DNA from 2 places in the Allochromatium vinosum DSM 180 genome. Region 1 is predicted to be linked to the other one. Evidence: predicted binding sites of a transcription regulator. Region 1 holds the regulator's gene; the other holds the start of a gene.
The links. Region 1 encodes FliA, which starts transcription of late flagellar genes. Its sites were predicted from a motif close to GCTAAAGTTNNNNNNNNNNCNGCCGATA; they were not measured.
Positions count from the first base shown of each region.

Region 2: ALVIN_RS00410 (YjfB family protein) is a predicted target of FliA. The motif match lies at 4,515-4,542, and genes of this name have one in related genera.

Region 1 covers NC_013851.1:3,293,325-3,300,524, forward strand. The annotation lists gene ALVIN_RS14555 (protein-glutamate methylesterase/protein-glutamine glutaminase) at 1-724, opposite strand, end outside; gene ALVIN_RS14560 (chemotaxis protein CheA) at 721-2,850, opposite strand; gene ALVIN_RS14565 (protein phosphatase CheZ) at 2,877-3,641, opposite strand; gene cheY (chemotaxis response regulator CheY) at 3,645-4,025, opposite strand; gene ALVIN_RS14575 (RNA polymerase sigma factor FliA) at 4,072-4,818, opposite strand; gene ALVIN_RS14580 (MinD/ParA family protein) at 4,819-5,646, opposite strand; gene flhF (flagellar biosynthesis protein FlhF) at 5,633-6,931, opposite strand; gene flhA (flagellar biosynthesis protein FlhA) at 6,954-7,200, opposite strand, start outside.
Region 2 covers NC_013851.1:87,240-94,439, reverse strand. The annotation lists gene ALVIN_RS00440 (hypothetical protein) at 199-342, opposite strand; gene ALVIN_RS00435 (CHAP domain-containing protein) at 453-1,229, opposite strand; gene ALVIN_RS00430 (YchJ family protein) at 1,808-2,188, shown strand; gene ALVIN_RS00425 (HIT domain-containing protein) at 2,257-2,652, opposite strand; gene ALVIN_RS00420 (replication-associated recombination protein A) at 2,724-4,031, opposite strand; gene ALVIN_RS00415 (hypothetical protein) at 4,028-4,330, opposite strand; gene ALVIN_RS00410 (YjfB family protein) at 4,638-4,844, shown strand; gene msrA (peptide-methionine (S)-S-oxide reductase MsrA) at 4,956-6,296, shown strand; gene ALVIN_RS00400 (YqaA family protein) at 6,342-6,797, shown strand; gene prpF (2-methylaconitate cis-trans isomerase PrpF) at 6,883-7,200, opposite strand, start outside.

The DNA of each region.
Region 1 (7,200 bases):
GCTTGAGCACGTCGCCCGAGACGGCCTCCTTGACGTCGATCTGGCACAGATTGTTCAGACGCTCGGCGAAAGCCGGCGTGAAGCTCGCCGGCATGTGCTGGACCAGGATGATCGGCAGCGGGAAGCTCTTGGGCAGCCCCTTGAGCACCTCCTGCAGCGCCACCGGCCCGCCGGTTGAGGTGCCGATCAGAACCGCGCGCAGACTATTCAGCGGCGTGGCGCTGGGCGAGAGACGCGGCGCGGCGGCGCGCGCCGGTGCAGCCTGAGGCGCCGCCCCGGACAGCACGGGACGATCGAGCGGCGCCGTAGCCGCCGGACGCGTGAGCCGGGTGCGACCGAGCGCGCGCACCCGCCGACGCAGCAGGATCTTGGCCGAATCCTCATCCTTGGCCATTTCGCTGAAGCGCTTGGGCAGAAAGTCCATGGCGCCGGCATCGAGCGCATCGAGCGTCGCCTTGGCGCCCTCGGTGGTCAGGGTCGAGAACATCAGGATCGGGCGCGGTGACTCGGCCATGATGCGGCGCACCGCCGTGATACCGTCCATCACCGGCATCTCGATGTCCATGGTGACGACGTCCGGGTTGAGACGCTTGACGACCTCGATGGCCTCCTGGCCATTGGCGGCGGTCCCGACGACATCGATACCGATGTCCGCGTTGAGGATCTCGACGATGCGCCGGCGGAAGAAGCCGGAATCGTCGACCACGACGACACGTAGACTCATGCCGGCATCCCCGTCTCGGCCGGTTGCAGCTGCGCGTGTGAGGCCCGTCCGCCGTACCCCGGCTGACTCATGAGGCGTACCAGCGCCGGGATGTCGATGATGAGCGCGATCCCGCCGTCACCCGTGATGGTCGCGCCGGCCAGTCCGGGAACGCCGTGCAGCCCCTTGCCGAGCGGCTTGATCACGACCTCTTCCTGACCGACCAGATCGTCGACGACCAGACCGATCTTGCGCTGAGCGACATGGACCACGACCACGTGCGAGTCCGACTTGGGTTCGACCAGACGATAGGGATGCAGCCAGCGCGAGGCGTAATAGAGGGGCAAGGCATGGTTGCGCACCATGATGGCCTCCTGGTCGTCGACGAAATGGGTGCGCGTGAGATCCAGATCCAGGATCTCCGAGACCGAGGCCAAGGGGATGGCGAAGCGCCGGCCATCGAGGATGACCATGAGCGCCGGCAGGATGGCGAGCGTCAGCGGCAGTTTGACGTTGAGTTTGGTGCCGACTCCGAGTTTGGAGTCGATCTCGACGGTGCCATTGAGCTGGGCGATCCGAGTCTTGACCACGTCCATGCCGACCCCGCGCCCCGAGACGTCCGAGATCTCCTCCTTGGTCGAGAAGCCGGCCATGAAGATCAGATCGAAGCATTCGCGTGTCGAGAGGCGCTCGGCCTGACTGGGATCGAGCAGTCCCTTTTCGACGGACTTGGCGCGCAGCTTCTCGGGATCCATGCCGCGTCCGTCGTCCTGGATCAGCAGCGAGATGTGATCGCCCTCCTGAGCCGCGCCCAGCACCACGGTGCCCCGGCGCGGCTTGCCCTTGGCTTCGCGCTCATCGGGCATCTCGATGCCGTGGTCGACCGCGTTGCGGATCAGATGCACCAGCGGATCGGCGAGCGCCTCGACCAGATTCTTGTCGAGATCGGTTTCCTCGCCGAAGGTCTCCAACTCGATCTCCTTGCCGAGATTGCGCGCCAGATCGCGCACCACGCGCGGGAAGCGGCTGAAGACCTTCTTGACCGGCTGCATCCGGGTCTTCATGACCGCTGCCTGCAGGTCCGAGGTGACGAGCGCCAGCGAGGCGATCGCCTTGCCGATCTCCTCGTCGCCGGTGCGCACGCGCAGCATGCTCAAGCGATTGCGCACCAGCACCAGCTCGCCGACCAGATTCATGATCTCGTCGAGCCGCTGGGTATCGACCCGCACCGAGGTCTCACCGGCGGGCACAGCGGCCGCGCGCTGGGCCTTGGCCGTGTCGAACGGATCGGCGGCAGGCACGGGAGGCTGGAGGGAGGCACTGGCCGCCGGGCGGCTTGGAACCGGCAGCGGACTCGGTTTAGGTGTCTCGACGGGCTTCGCCGCTCCCGAGCCATGCAATTGGTCGAGTAATGACTCGAATTCGTCGTCCGTGATCAGATCATTGGCGCCGGTCGCCTCCTCGGCGACAGACACTGTCCCAGGCGGTTCGGCTGGCGGCGCCGGTACCAGTGGCTCGGGGGCGACCGCCGCGCGATCGATGGATGCTGACTCGGCAGGCTGCCCCGAGAGCGCATCGAGCAGCGCCTCGAACTCAGCCTCGGTGATCTCGTCGGCCGATTCGGCCGTGGAGCCGGCCTCGATTGCGGGCGCCGGCGTCGGCTCGGGCGGTCGAGCGCTGAGCGGCTCGGACTCGGCGACGGGCGGTGGTTCGGGTACCGGCTCCGGCGCGGGTTCGGGTGCACTCGTCCCCGCCGCGTCCGGAACGGCGAGCGCCGCCAGATCTGCGATCAGTGCCGGTGGAGCCGGCTCGGGCTCACGCGCCGACTTGAGATCGCCGAACATGACGTTGAGCACGTCGAGTACGCGCAGCACCACGTCCATGAGAACCGGGTCGATGCGGCGCTCGCCATTGCGCAGCAGATTGAAGACGTCCTCGGCATGATGACAGACCACGACCAGGGCATTGAGATTGAGGAAGCCCGCACCGCCCTTGATGGTGTGGAAGCTGCGGAAGACCGCATTGAGCAGATCGCGATCGTTGGGGTTCTGCTCCAGATCGATCAGCTGCTCGTTGAGCGCCTCCAGCAGTTCACCGGCCTCGACCAGAAAGTCCTGGAGGATTTCGTCATTCGGATCGATTGCCATGCATGATCACTCTGGGGTTCGGTGGGCTAGAAGCCCAGACTGGAGAGCAGTGCATCCACGTCGTCCTGTCCGCTGACGACATCGGCGCCCGCGTCCTGCGTATTGGGTACGATCGGTCCATGCCCTCGAACCTCTGACGCTTCGGTTTCGTCCGGACTCGCCTTGGCGACCTTGGGCAACTCCATCCGGGCGCTCGACAGCCGGATGAGTCCGACCAGGTTCTCCTCGACCTCATGCACCAGCCGGATGACCCGCCGAATGATCTGACCGGTGAGATCCTGATAGTCCTGGGCCATCAGGATCTCGGACATCAGCGATTTGAGGCGTTCGGTCTCCTGTCCGCTCTGGGTCAGGAAGTCGTCGAGCTCGCGCGCCAGCTCGCGAAATTCGTCGACCGACAGTTCGCGATTGCGAAAGCGGCTCCATTGCTCGTGCAGCGTCGCCGAACGGTCGTGGAGCGACTCGGCGATGGGCATGGACTCGTCGAGCGCGTTGAGCGTGCGATGCGTCGCCTGCTCGGTCATGGAGACGACATAGTTCAGACGCTCCTTGGCGTCCGGGATCTCGTCGCGGGTCAGTTCGATCAGGCGCGAGTCGCCGCGGAAGCTGTTGAGCGCCTCGTGCAGGTCGCGCGTGAGCTTGCCGAGTTCCTCGAAGAGTTCGCGCTCATAGGGCAGGCGCAGCTGACGGATGCTCTCGTCGGCCCCGGCGCGATCTCCGGCCTCCAACTGCTCGACCAGACGACGCGCCAGATCCAGCTGTAGACTCAGACGTTCTTCATCGTTGTCCATCGCTCATCCCTGCGCATCGAGGCGCTCAAAGATCTTGTCGATCTTTTCCTTCAGCGTCTCGGCGGTGAAGGGTTTGACGATATAGCCGTTGACGCCGGCTTGGGCCGCCTCGACGATCTGGTCGCGCTTGGCCTCGGCGGTCACCATGAGCACCGGCAGCGACTTGAGCATGGGGTCGGCGCGCACCGCCTTGAGCAGTGCGATGCCCTCCATGTTCGGCATGTTCCAGTCGGTGATCAGGAAGTCGAAGCCGCCGCTCTTGAGCATCGGCAGCGCGGTGCTGCCATCGTCGGCTTCGGAGGTATTGCTGAACCCCAGCTCACGCAGCAGGTTCTTGATGATGCGTCTCATGGTGGAGAAATCGTCCACGATGAGAATTTTCATGCCTTTGTCCACGCAACGCTCCACATGGAATCTGTTGGTTTGAGAATCACGCGCCGGGTCCCGCTCGGGTCCAGTCGCTCAAACGGCCCCGCAGACGGTGCAGGGCCTGACTGCGAATCTGGCTCACGCGCGACTCGGTGACATCGAGAACGGCTCCGATTTCGCGCAGATTGAGTTCTTCATCATAGTAGAGCGCGAGCACCAGGCGCTCGCGTTCCGGTAAGTCCGCCAGCGCCTCGGCCAAGGCCTGGGCGAACTGCTCGCGCTCCAGTTGCTCGGTCGGAGCGGTGCCCGCCCCAGGCAGGAACCTGTCGCTGTCGGCGTCCTCGCCAAACAGGTCTTCCAGCCCTAGGATCTGGCAACTGGCCGTATCCTGCAACATGCCATGATAGTCGTCGAGTGTGACCCCCAGTGTTTCGGCGATCTCGCGATCACTGGCCGCGCGTCCTTCGCGTGATTCGACCTGATGGATCGCCTCGGCGATACGGCGACTGTTGCGATGCACCGAACGCGGCGTCCAGTCGGCGCGCCTCAGCTCGTCGATCATGGCTCCGCGCACACGAATGCCGGCATAGGTGGCGAAGGTCGCGCCCTGTCCCGTCTGGAACTGGCGCGCCGCCTCGATCAGTCCGACCATGCCGGACTGTATCAGATCCTCGACCTGAACAGAGGCCGGCAACCGCGCCACCAGATGATGGGCGATGCGCCGCACCAAATCGACATGCTCGGACACCAGCCGCGCCGCCTCGTCGCCGGCGCTCGCATACCCCATCCGAGACCGGGCGCGGACCATCTAGGCGCCTTGCAGCAGACGCTCGACGAAAAAGCCGATGCCGCCCAGGTCAGTGGCGCCGCCGCGCGCGGCATCGATCCGACGTGCCAGGTCGTTGAAGACGCGGCCGGCCGGACTGCCCGGATAGAGGCTGACCACGGGCTGGCGTCGCTGCACCGCCAGACGCAGCTTGTCGTCCATCGGGATCATGGCCGCCGTCTCCAGCACCACATCCGGCAGATAGTTGGCGCAGACAGCCGAGAGTTTGCGCATCAGACGCTGACCGGATTCGATGTCGCGTAGCATGTTGCAGATTATCCGAAAACGACGCACCCCGTGCTCCTGATGTAGAACCTTGATCAGTGCATAGGCATCTGTCAAGGACGCCGGTTCGTCGCAGACCACCACGAACACCTGCTGGACGGCCTTGCAGAAGCTGGTGACCGAATCATGGACGCCTGCCGCCGTGTCGACGACCAGGATATCGAGCGGCTTGTCATAGCTGCTGAAGGCGCGGATCAGGCCCAGATGCTCGGCCGGCGTCAGATTGGCCATCGAACCGATGCCGGAGGCCGAAGGCACCAGCAACAGCCCGTCCGGACCGGGCAGTAGCACGTCCTCCAGACGCTCGACGCGCCCGGCGACCAGATCGTGCAGCGTCTTGGTCGGACGCAGTCCGAGCATCAGGTCGGCGTTGGCCAAGCCCAGGTCAGCGTCGAAGAGCATGACGTTGCGACCCAGCCGCGCCAGGGCCACGGACAGATTGACCGCGACATTGGTCTTGCCGACGCCGCCCTTGCCGCTGGCGATGGCGAGGCTCAGAAAGGGCCGGTTCCTAGTAGGCTGCATGCACGGATTTCCTGAAGGGGATCACGGACTCCAGCACCAGGCTGTCGCGCGTCACGGCACTGGGCGCCGATGGCGTCCGCGTACTCGGGCTCGGAGTCTTCGGGGTCGATAGTCTAGACAATGGCTCACAGGGAGCAAGCGCGGAGATATCGCGCGCGGTGAACCAGCTGCGCTCGCTACCGACGTTTGGTGTTTCGATCTCAACGCGCGACTGGAAGCGCTGACTCGGCTCGCCCAGCGCCAGGCGCGTCAGATGCGCCGTGTCAGCCTTGTGGAAGTCTTCCTCGATGCGTTGTCCGTCGCTCTGGAAAACCAGCCCCAGATGCTGCTCCAGCAGCACCGAGAGGATCTCGCCGAGCCGTTCGGCTTCGTCGATCTTGGTCAGGACGAGAGCCGTGGGTTCGCAGCTCTGGAAGGCTTTGAGCACCTGACGCAGCACCCCGGCCTGATGCGTCGCCGGAATCACCAGCCAAGTCTCGATCTCGACCAGATGACGGATCTGGGCGAAGAGCTTGCGCTCAGCGGCATCGCGCGCGGAGCGCCCCTCGGTGTCGACGAGAATGAGATGATCACTGGCGCTGCGGTTGGCCAGAGCGATGAGATCGCGCTCGTTCTCCAGCAGGATGACCGGTACGCCGGCCATCTGGCCGAAAGCCTGGAGCTGCTTGTGGGCGCCGATGCGCTGACGGTCGAAGGTGACCAGGGTGACGGAATCCGGCCCCAGGCGGCGGATGCGGTGCAGGGCCAGTCGGCTCAGGGTGGTAGTCTTGCCCGCGCCAGTGGGGCCGACGAGCGCCAGGACACCACCGCGCTCCAGAACGCTTGGCTGCACGGTCGCGACCGAGGCGGCGAGACGGGTCCGCAGACGACTCCAGGCGTCCTCGTGCGTCTGATCCTCCTGGAGTCCGCCGATGAGCGAGCGCGCCAGCGTATCGTCGAACCCGCACTCGACGAGCCGTTCGGCGATCCCGGCAGCCAGCGGATGACGCACGGCCCATTGATCGCGTTCGCTCAGCGCCTGCTGTTGCGCCAGCAGGGCGCGTAGATCGCGCAGTTCGCGGCGCATGGCGGCCAGATCGGAATCGGCCGACGCCGGGCGCGTAGCGCGTGACACACTGGGACGCACGGGCGCGACCGGTTCGGTCGGCGCCTCGGTCGCGGCCACGACCTCCAGCACGCCATCGACACGACGGCTCGACAGGATCACGGCGTCCGGTCCCTGCTGCTCACGCACCTGGCGCATGGCGTCCTGCATGTTCTTTGCCTGATAGCGCCGTACATTCATCGCTCAAACTCCCGTTACTCGATCAGGCCCGTGCCTGAGCATTGTCGCTCTTGCCCACGGTGGCCACGACCCGGATGCGTCGGTTGTCCGGGATCTCGGTGAAGGCCAGCACGGTCAGGTTGCGTACCGCGCCTCTCAGCCAGCCCGCGATCCAGGAGCGAATCTCCGGAGCCACCACCAAGACAGCCGGCGCGCCCTCGGCTTCCTGCTTGTGAGCCGCCTCGATCACCGAGCGCTGGAGCCGCTCGGCCAGACCGGGCTCGATACCG
Region 2 (7,200 bases), 320 kb from region 1:
GTTTCTTTGTGGTTTTCGTGGGGTTTCGACATGGCCTGACTCCTCGTCCATCGCCTGGAGATTGTCGCGCCTCCGCACGACGGCGACGCGACACCGCCTCACCTTGGAGCCGCTGAGCGGGCGCACGGGCGAGACTGTTGCTTCAAGTATAGATCCCGACTGTGGCGTGTCGTCTGCTGTCCCGCTGAAATCACCGCCTCAAGCCGCTTGCTGGAGTCCTGCGGCGCGGTTCAGGTAGGGCGTGCATTCACGGCGCTCGCCTGGCTCGCGGAAGTAACACCGCTCAGCGCGCTCGGCCTGCTTGCTGGCATTGAAGCTGTCGATGGGCCGGTGATAGTCCATGACGCGCGCCCATGTTCCACATTATGTTCGCTCAGTATCATCCAGCCGAATGGTGTATCGACTCATGCCCTAGCTCCTCGTCTCCAGATGTCGAATCGTTTGATCACGGATCAGCGCACCAACATTGAATCGGGAAGCGGATATACCCAGCCGACAATGGATCCACCCTCGGGATTATCGACCCGATCTTGGGCGACGTCGAGCAGGCTATAGCGTTCGCCTATACGCACGATTCGGATACGCCTGGCATGGTACTCCGGATCGCTCCAGGGACGGTTGTCGTAGTTCTGCTCGGCCAGTGCGACCCAGCCCTGTTCGAGATCGGTGTCGACCACAACGGCGACATGCCCGGCGCGCCACTCCGGGTCGTTGGGATCGGCGGCATAGATCACCAGATCACCGCGTTCGGGGGCGCGGCGGGCGTGTCCGTTGAGCGACCGACCGAGCGGAATGACCGCCTGATCGGACAGACGCCGGCCCTCGGTGAGGCGCAGGATGTCGGCGGCCGTCGGCACGTCGCCGAAGGTCAGGCCGAGCGTCTGGATCCACCAGCGCCGCGCATACTCGACGCACTGATAGGCCAGACCGGAATATTCCAGCGGCTCGGGGTGCTCGCCCGAGCGGGCGATCCAGATCCGGCCAGAGTCGGGATCGACAAAGCTCGATTCGAGCCGCACGCAGAGCGAGGCACAGTTGGAGCGGGCCTCGACGCCGTTGGCGCGACCCAGCGGTGTGCCGAAGTCGGTGACACAAGGACCATCGCACGCGCGCCGGGCGGCCTGGAAGCGTTCCAGGCTCAGGGCTTCGCTGACGGGTGGCGGAACCAGCCTCTCGGCGCCGTCGGTATGTGGCAGATACTCGACCGTGGAGGCTGGCGGTGGGCGCATCAGCCAGTCGGTCAGATTCAGCGTCCAGACGAACACAACGACGGCTACCAGGATAGTGGCGAGGATGGGTATTAGCCGTCGGCGCCAAGAGCGATCAGGGGCGGATATCATGTGCGCGTTCGGTCTCGATCAGGGGTAGTAGGTTGTATCCTGGCCGATGGCAGTTCCGGTGCAAGGGATCGAGCAAAGCCGCGCCGACGGCGACTATGGCGCGTTCTGAGTGCCGGCGAAGCATTCACCTTCCCCAAAGCCTGAAATACTCGAAGCAACGAAGCCTACACCTCGAAGACGGCCAACTGGGCCAGCGAGATCAAACAAATTGGCGGCGCGAAGATCATCAGCCACGGTGTCACCGTCGATCGTGATCTCAACGGCGCGCTTCTGGCCGTTACGGCTAATGGGCGAACCGAACGACAGGCCACTCTATCAGAGTCACACCCATCGGGAGGGTGGGCGTGGTGGATGAACGGCCGCCTCTGGACATCGAAGGAACATCCATCCGGATCGACAGCCTCGACGCCTGGAATGAGCACCCGATTCCGGATATCAAGTCAGTACGCAAGAGCGAAGAGTCAACCATGCTCAATCCCTGTCTCTGCGGCTCCGGCCGCCCTTTCGACGACTGCTGCGGTCCTCATCTGTCCGCCCGTACCATCGCACCGACAGCCGAGGCCCTGATGCGCTCGCGCTACAGCGCCTTTGCCACCGGGCAGGCTGACTATCTGCTCGCCACCTGGCATCCGACAACCCGTCCGGCCACGCTGACCCTGGAGCCGGGACTTCGCTGGCTCGGTCTCAAGATCCTGAGCACCGAAGCCGGAGGCGCAACGGACCAGGAGGGCTGGGTGACGTTCGTGGCCCGCTCCAAGCTCCAGGGCCGTGCCCAGCGCCTCCAGGAGCGCAGTCGCTTCGTGCGCGAGCACGGGCGCTGGTTCTATCTCGATGGCGAGCTGGGGTGATGGCCGGTCAGAACGCGCGGTTCCTCCGTTGCGTCTGAACAGGTCAGTGGACGATGGAGCCGGCGCTCTCAATCCAGGACCGCCGCGCGGAGCGCCGTGATTTCGTGCTCGGCATAGTCCCGCTCTGCCGGCAGATGCCCCCACACCGGTCGCGGCCAACAGGCATCGCCGGGACGACGCCCGATGACATGGATGTGGAGCTGTGGCACCAGATTACCGATCCAGGCGACGTTGATCTTGGGATAACCCAGCGTGCCCAGTGCATCCGAAACGCGCGTGCAGTCGGCTAGGACGGCATCACGGTGCGCGGCCGGCAGATCCAGGAGGTTGGCCAGATCGGTTTCAGGAACCAGGATGAACCAGGGCGCGGCGCCGTTGCGATGCAGCAGCAGATGGGTCGCGGGCAAACGCCCGAGGACATGGCAGTCGGCGCGGAGCTGGGGATGGAGGGCGAAGGGCGGCATACGGCTCTCGCAGGTGTGGATAGTGTCGGATATGGTTGAACGGGAGGCGCGCACAGGGGAAGCCGGCACAGCTATGCCTTGTTTTTGGCTTCCTCATCGAGCTGCTTGAGACGCGCCATTTTTTCCGCGATCCTGATCTCCAAGCCTCTCTGCACGGGTCGATACCAGTGCGGATCCGACATCCCGTCGGGAAGATAGGTTTCGCCGGCAGCATAGCCCTGGGGTTCATCATGCGGGTAACGATAGGTCTGTCCGTGACCCAGATCCTTCATCAGCCGTGTCGGGGCATTGCGCAGATGCCTGGGAACCTCGCGGCTCCTGTCCTGTTTGACGAAGGCGCGTGCCGCTTTGTACGCCGTGTAGCCCGCGTTGCTCTTGGCCGCGATCGCCAGATAGATGACCGCTTGCGCCAGGGCCAGTTCGCCCTCCGGCGAACCCAGCCGCTCATAAGCCATTGCCGCCTCATTGGCGATCTGTAAGGCTCGTGGGTCGGCCAGCCCGATGTCTTCCCAGGCCATGCGCACGATGCGTCGTGACAGATAGTGTGGGTCCGCCCCGCCGTCCAGCATCCGGGTGAGCCAGTAGAGCGCCGCATCCGGATTCGAGCCTCGGACGGACTTGTGGAGCGCCGAGATCTGATCATAGAAGCCGTCGCCGCCCTGATCGAATCGCCGGCTGTTGAGGGTCAGGGCATTCTCGATGAAACCGGCGTCGATGCAGGTCACGCCCGCCGTTCCGGCGGCGATGTGGCACTGTTCGAGCAGATTCAGACACCGTCTGGCATCGCCGTCGGCATAACCGATGAGGGTGTCCACCGCCGCCGCATCGAATTGAAGATGCGTCAGTACCTGATCTCTCGCTCGCATCAGCAGCTGCCGCAACTCCGCGTCGGTGAGCGACTGCAACACATAGACCTGAGCGCGCGACAGCAAGGCCGCGTTCACTTCGAACGATGGATTCTCGGTCGTGGCACCGATCAGCGTCACCAGCCCGGATTCCACATAGGGCAGTAGCGCATCCTGCTGTGCCTTATTGAAGCGATGGATCTCATCGACGAACAGGATCGTGCGCCGGCCCCGGGATCGGTGGTGTTCGGCCTGTTCCATGGCGGCCCGGATGTCTTTGACGCCGGCAAAGACCGCCGACAGGGCAATGAACTCGCCGGCAAACGCCTGCGCGGTCAGTCGGGCCAGCGTCGTTTTGCCGACTCCGGGCGGACCCCACAGAATCATGGAATGCGCCTGACCCGACTGGAACGCCAGTCGCAACGGCTTACCCTCACCCAGTAGATGAGACTGCCCGATCACCTCGTCCAACACCCTGGGTCTGAGGGCTTCGGCCAGCGGCGGAACCGGCGTATTGGCAAAGAGGTCCGTCATCGAGCGTTGAAACACACCAGTCCCGTGCCGGCCTCGAATGCTTGGCACGAACTCATGTAGGAGACACTGTTGTCACTGTGGATGGACACCACATGACGCCCGCCGCCGGCGCAGGCCACGGCCACCAGTGCATCCCCGTTCGAGCCGGTTCCGAGCGCGCGCGTGGTCTCGATGTTCTGACACGCCCCCCCGGCACGGGTGATGACGATCTGAAACGCTTGTTGAGCCAACTGGGCCTTGGCTGGAGCGACGGCGAGTGCGAGCAGTAGCCCATAGAGCACGCCAGGCCAGGCCGACATCGTGGGGCGCGTACCATCCATCGTTGTGTCCTCTGGAGTTCAGTCGTCTGATCGATCAATGCGGAGTCAGGAAACGGCTCGATCGCACTCGAGGCGACCACTACACCGCCAACATGGTTCCGGACAGATTGTGCCACACCGGGAGCCGCGCTCCGGCCACGGGAACAATCAGATGACGCCCATACCTCCAGAAAAGCGTCATCCGGCCGTTAGCCGACAGTCTGGCGCCGCGTTCGGCCCGACATCGGCGCCGAGATCCGATCGCGCCTTTGCATGCGATTCATCCACAATGCGAGAGGTTACGCCCATGGAGATTCCCACTTCAACGACAGGTCTGGCCACACTGGCCACGGCCATGAGTCGGACCAAGCTCGAGGGCGCAGTGGATGTCGCCGTATTCAAGAAGGCGCTCGATATGCAGGAGGAGTCCGCCGCACAGTTGCTTCAGAGCCTGTCCACGCCTGCGGCGGCCTTGCCCGATGGCGTCGGCGGCCGGATCGATACCACGGCCTGAGGGCGGATCGAGACCGGAGATCGCGCCCCGGCCCAATCCTGTGCACAGGATTGCAGACAGCCTGTCTCGACCCAATAGTCCGTCATTCGCACGTGCAAGAGGGTCGATCGTATGAGACAGACACATCGCTGGCCGCTCATCGCATTAGGATTGAGCGCGCTCCTGCATACCGGGACGGACAACCAAGCCACGGCCGCCCAGAATCCCGCTCGTGATCCATCGGGCGTCGCCCCAGATCCAACCGCCGACACCATCGTCCTCGGCATGGGCTGTTTCTGGGGCGCGGAGAAGCGCATGAGCGAGCTGCCCGGAGTCATCGATGTCGAGAGCGGCTATGCCAATGGCGAGATCGAAGGCACCTATGAGGCGATCCTCGCCCACGAGCGCGCCCGGCGACGTGGCGCCGATGAGAAACGCAATCACGCCGAAGTCGTGAAGGTGCGCTTCGATCCGGCGCGCGTCAGCCTCGAACAGGTGCTGGCGAAGTTCTGGGAAAGCCATGATCCGACCCAGGGCGATCGTCAGGGCAATGATGTCGGCAGCAACTATCGCAGCGCCATCTATACCAGCAGTCCCGAGCAGGCCGCCGTGGCCGAACGCACGCGCGCACGCTATCAGGCAGCGCTCACGCAGGCCGGACGCGGCGCCATCACCACCGAGATCGCCCCGCTGTCGGCCTATTTCCGCGCCGAAGAAGCGCATCAGGACTATCTGCGCAAGAATCCGCGCGGCTACTGTGGACTCGGCGGCACGGGCGTCGCCTATCCGGGCACGGCCTCAGGTGTCGATGAGGCCGCCGAGTCGCCCTCCCCCGACCCGCTGGACGGCGCGACCCTGGAGCGCGCGCGACAGTTGGTGATGTTCGAGGCGGAGTACTGCGGGGCCTGCAAGCAATTCAAGGCCGAGGTGCTGGATCACTGGCAGTCTCCGGTGCCGGTCGCGCGCAGTCTGAGTTTCAGCGCACCGACCGGCTGGACGCTGGACAAGCCGCTGTTCGCCACGCCGACGCTGGTGCTGTTCGAGGACGGTCGCGAGGTCTCGCGCTATACCGGCTATGATGGCGACGCGACGCGCTTCTGGTCTTGGCTTGGCGGGCAGATCCTCACCCCCGAACAGCGCCGGATCGCCTTCGAGCAGGGCACGGAGCGGGCCTTCACCGGCTCACTGCTGGATGAGAAACGCTCCGGAACCTTCGTCGATCCGATCACGGGTGCGCCGCTGTTTCGCAGCGAAACCAAGTTCGAGAGCGGTAGCGGCTGGCCGAGTTTCTTCGATCCTGTCGATGGGGCCATCACCTTCCACGAGGACGTGAGTCATGGGATGCGGCGTGTGGAGGTGCGTAGCGCGAGTTCCGGCATCCACTTGGGGCACGTCTTCGAGGATGGACCGCCGCCGACCCGGAAGCGCTACTGTATCAACAGCCGTGTGCTCAGTTTCGTGCCCGATCCTTGAGACCGGCGGACTTTCCCCTCTCCCGCCAGGGGAGAGGGGTTTTAGGTGTATCTGTTGTCGGTGAACGATCTCGGCGTCTATCTCGGACTCTTCGCATCAGCGTTTGGAGCGGCCTCGCTGCTGCCGTTGCAGTCCGAAGTGCTGCTGGTGGCGCTCCTGCTCGACCGGAATCAGGCAGTCTGGGCGCTGCTGACCGTCGCCAGTTTCGGCAACGTGCTGGGTTCGATGCTCAACTGGCTGCTCGGGCGCTCGCTGGAGCGCTATCGCGAACGGCGCTGGTTTCCGGCCACACCCACCCGGCTGGAACAGGCCCAGCGCTTCTATGTGCGTACCGGCTACTGGTCGTTGCTGCTGAGCTGGATGCCGATCATCGGCGATCCGCTGACCCTGGTCGCCGGGGTGTTGCGTGAACCGCTGTGGCGCTTCGTACTGCTGGTGGCTTTGGCCAAGAGCGGGCGCTATCTGGTGCTCGCGGCGCTGACGCCGGGGGCGCTGTCCTGACCGATTGTCATTGAGCGCTGTTTGAGCGGCGCAGCGTCCAATTGGCCGCTCAGACAGCACGATCGGCACCTGCATGAGCGATCGCTCAGAACGCATCCCCAGGCACGCGCACCCAGCCTTCCATGATCACCCGTGCGCTACGGCTCATGATGGCCTTGGTCACGGTCCAGTTTCCATCGACCTGTTTGGCCTCAGCGCCGACCCGCAACGTACCCGAAGGATGACCGAATCGCACCGCCGTGCGTTCGCCACCGCCGGCCGCGAGATTGACGAGCGTTCCGGGAATGGCTGCCGCCGTGCCGATGGCCACCGCCGCTGTGCCCATCATGGCGTGATGCAGCTTGCCCATCGAGAGCGCACGCACGCACAGATCGATCTCGCTCGCCGCGACCGGCTTGCCGCT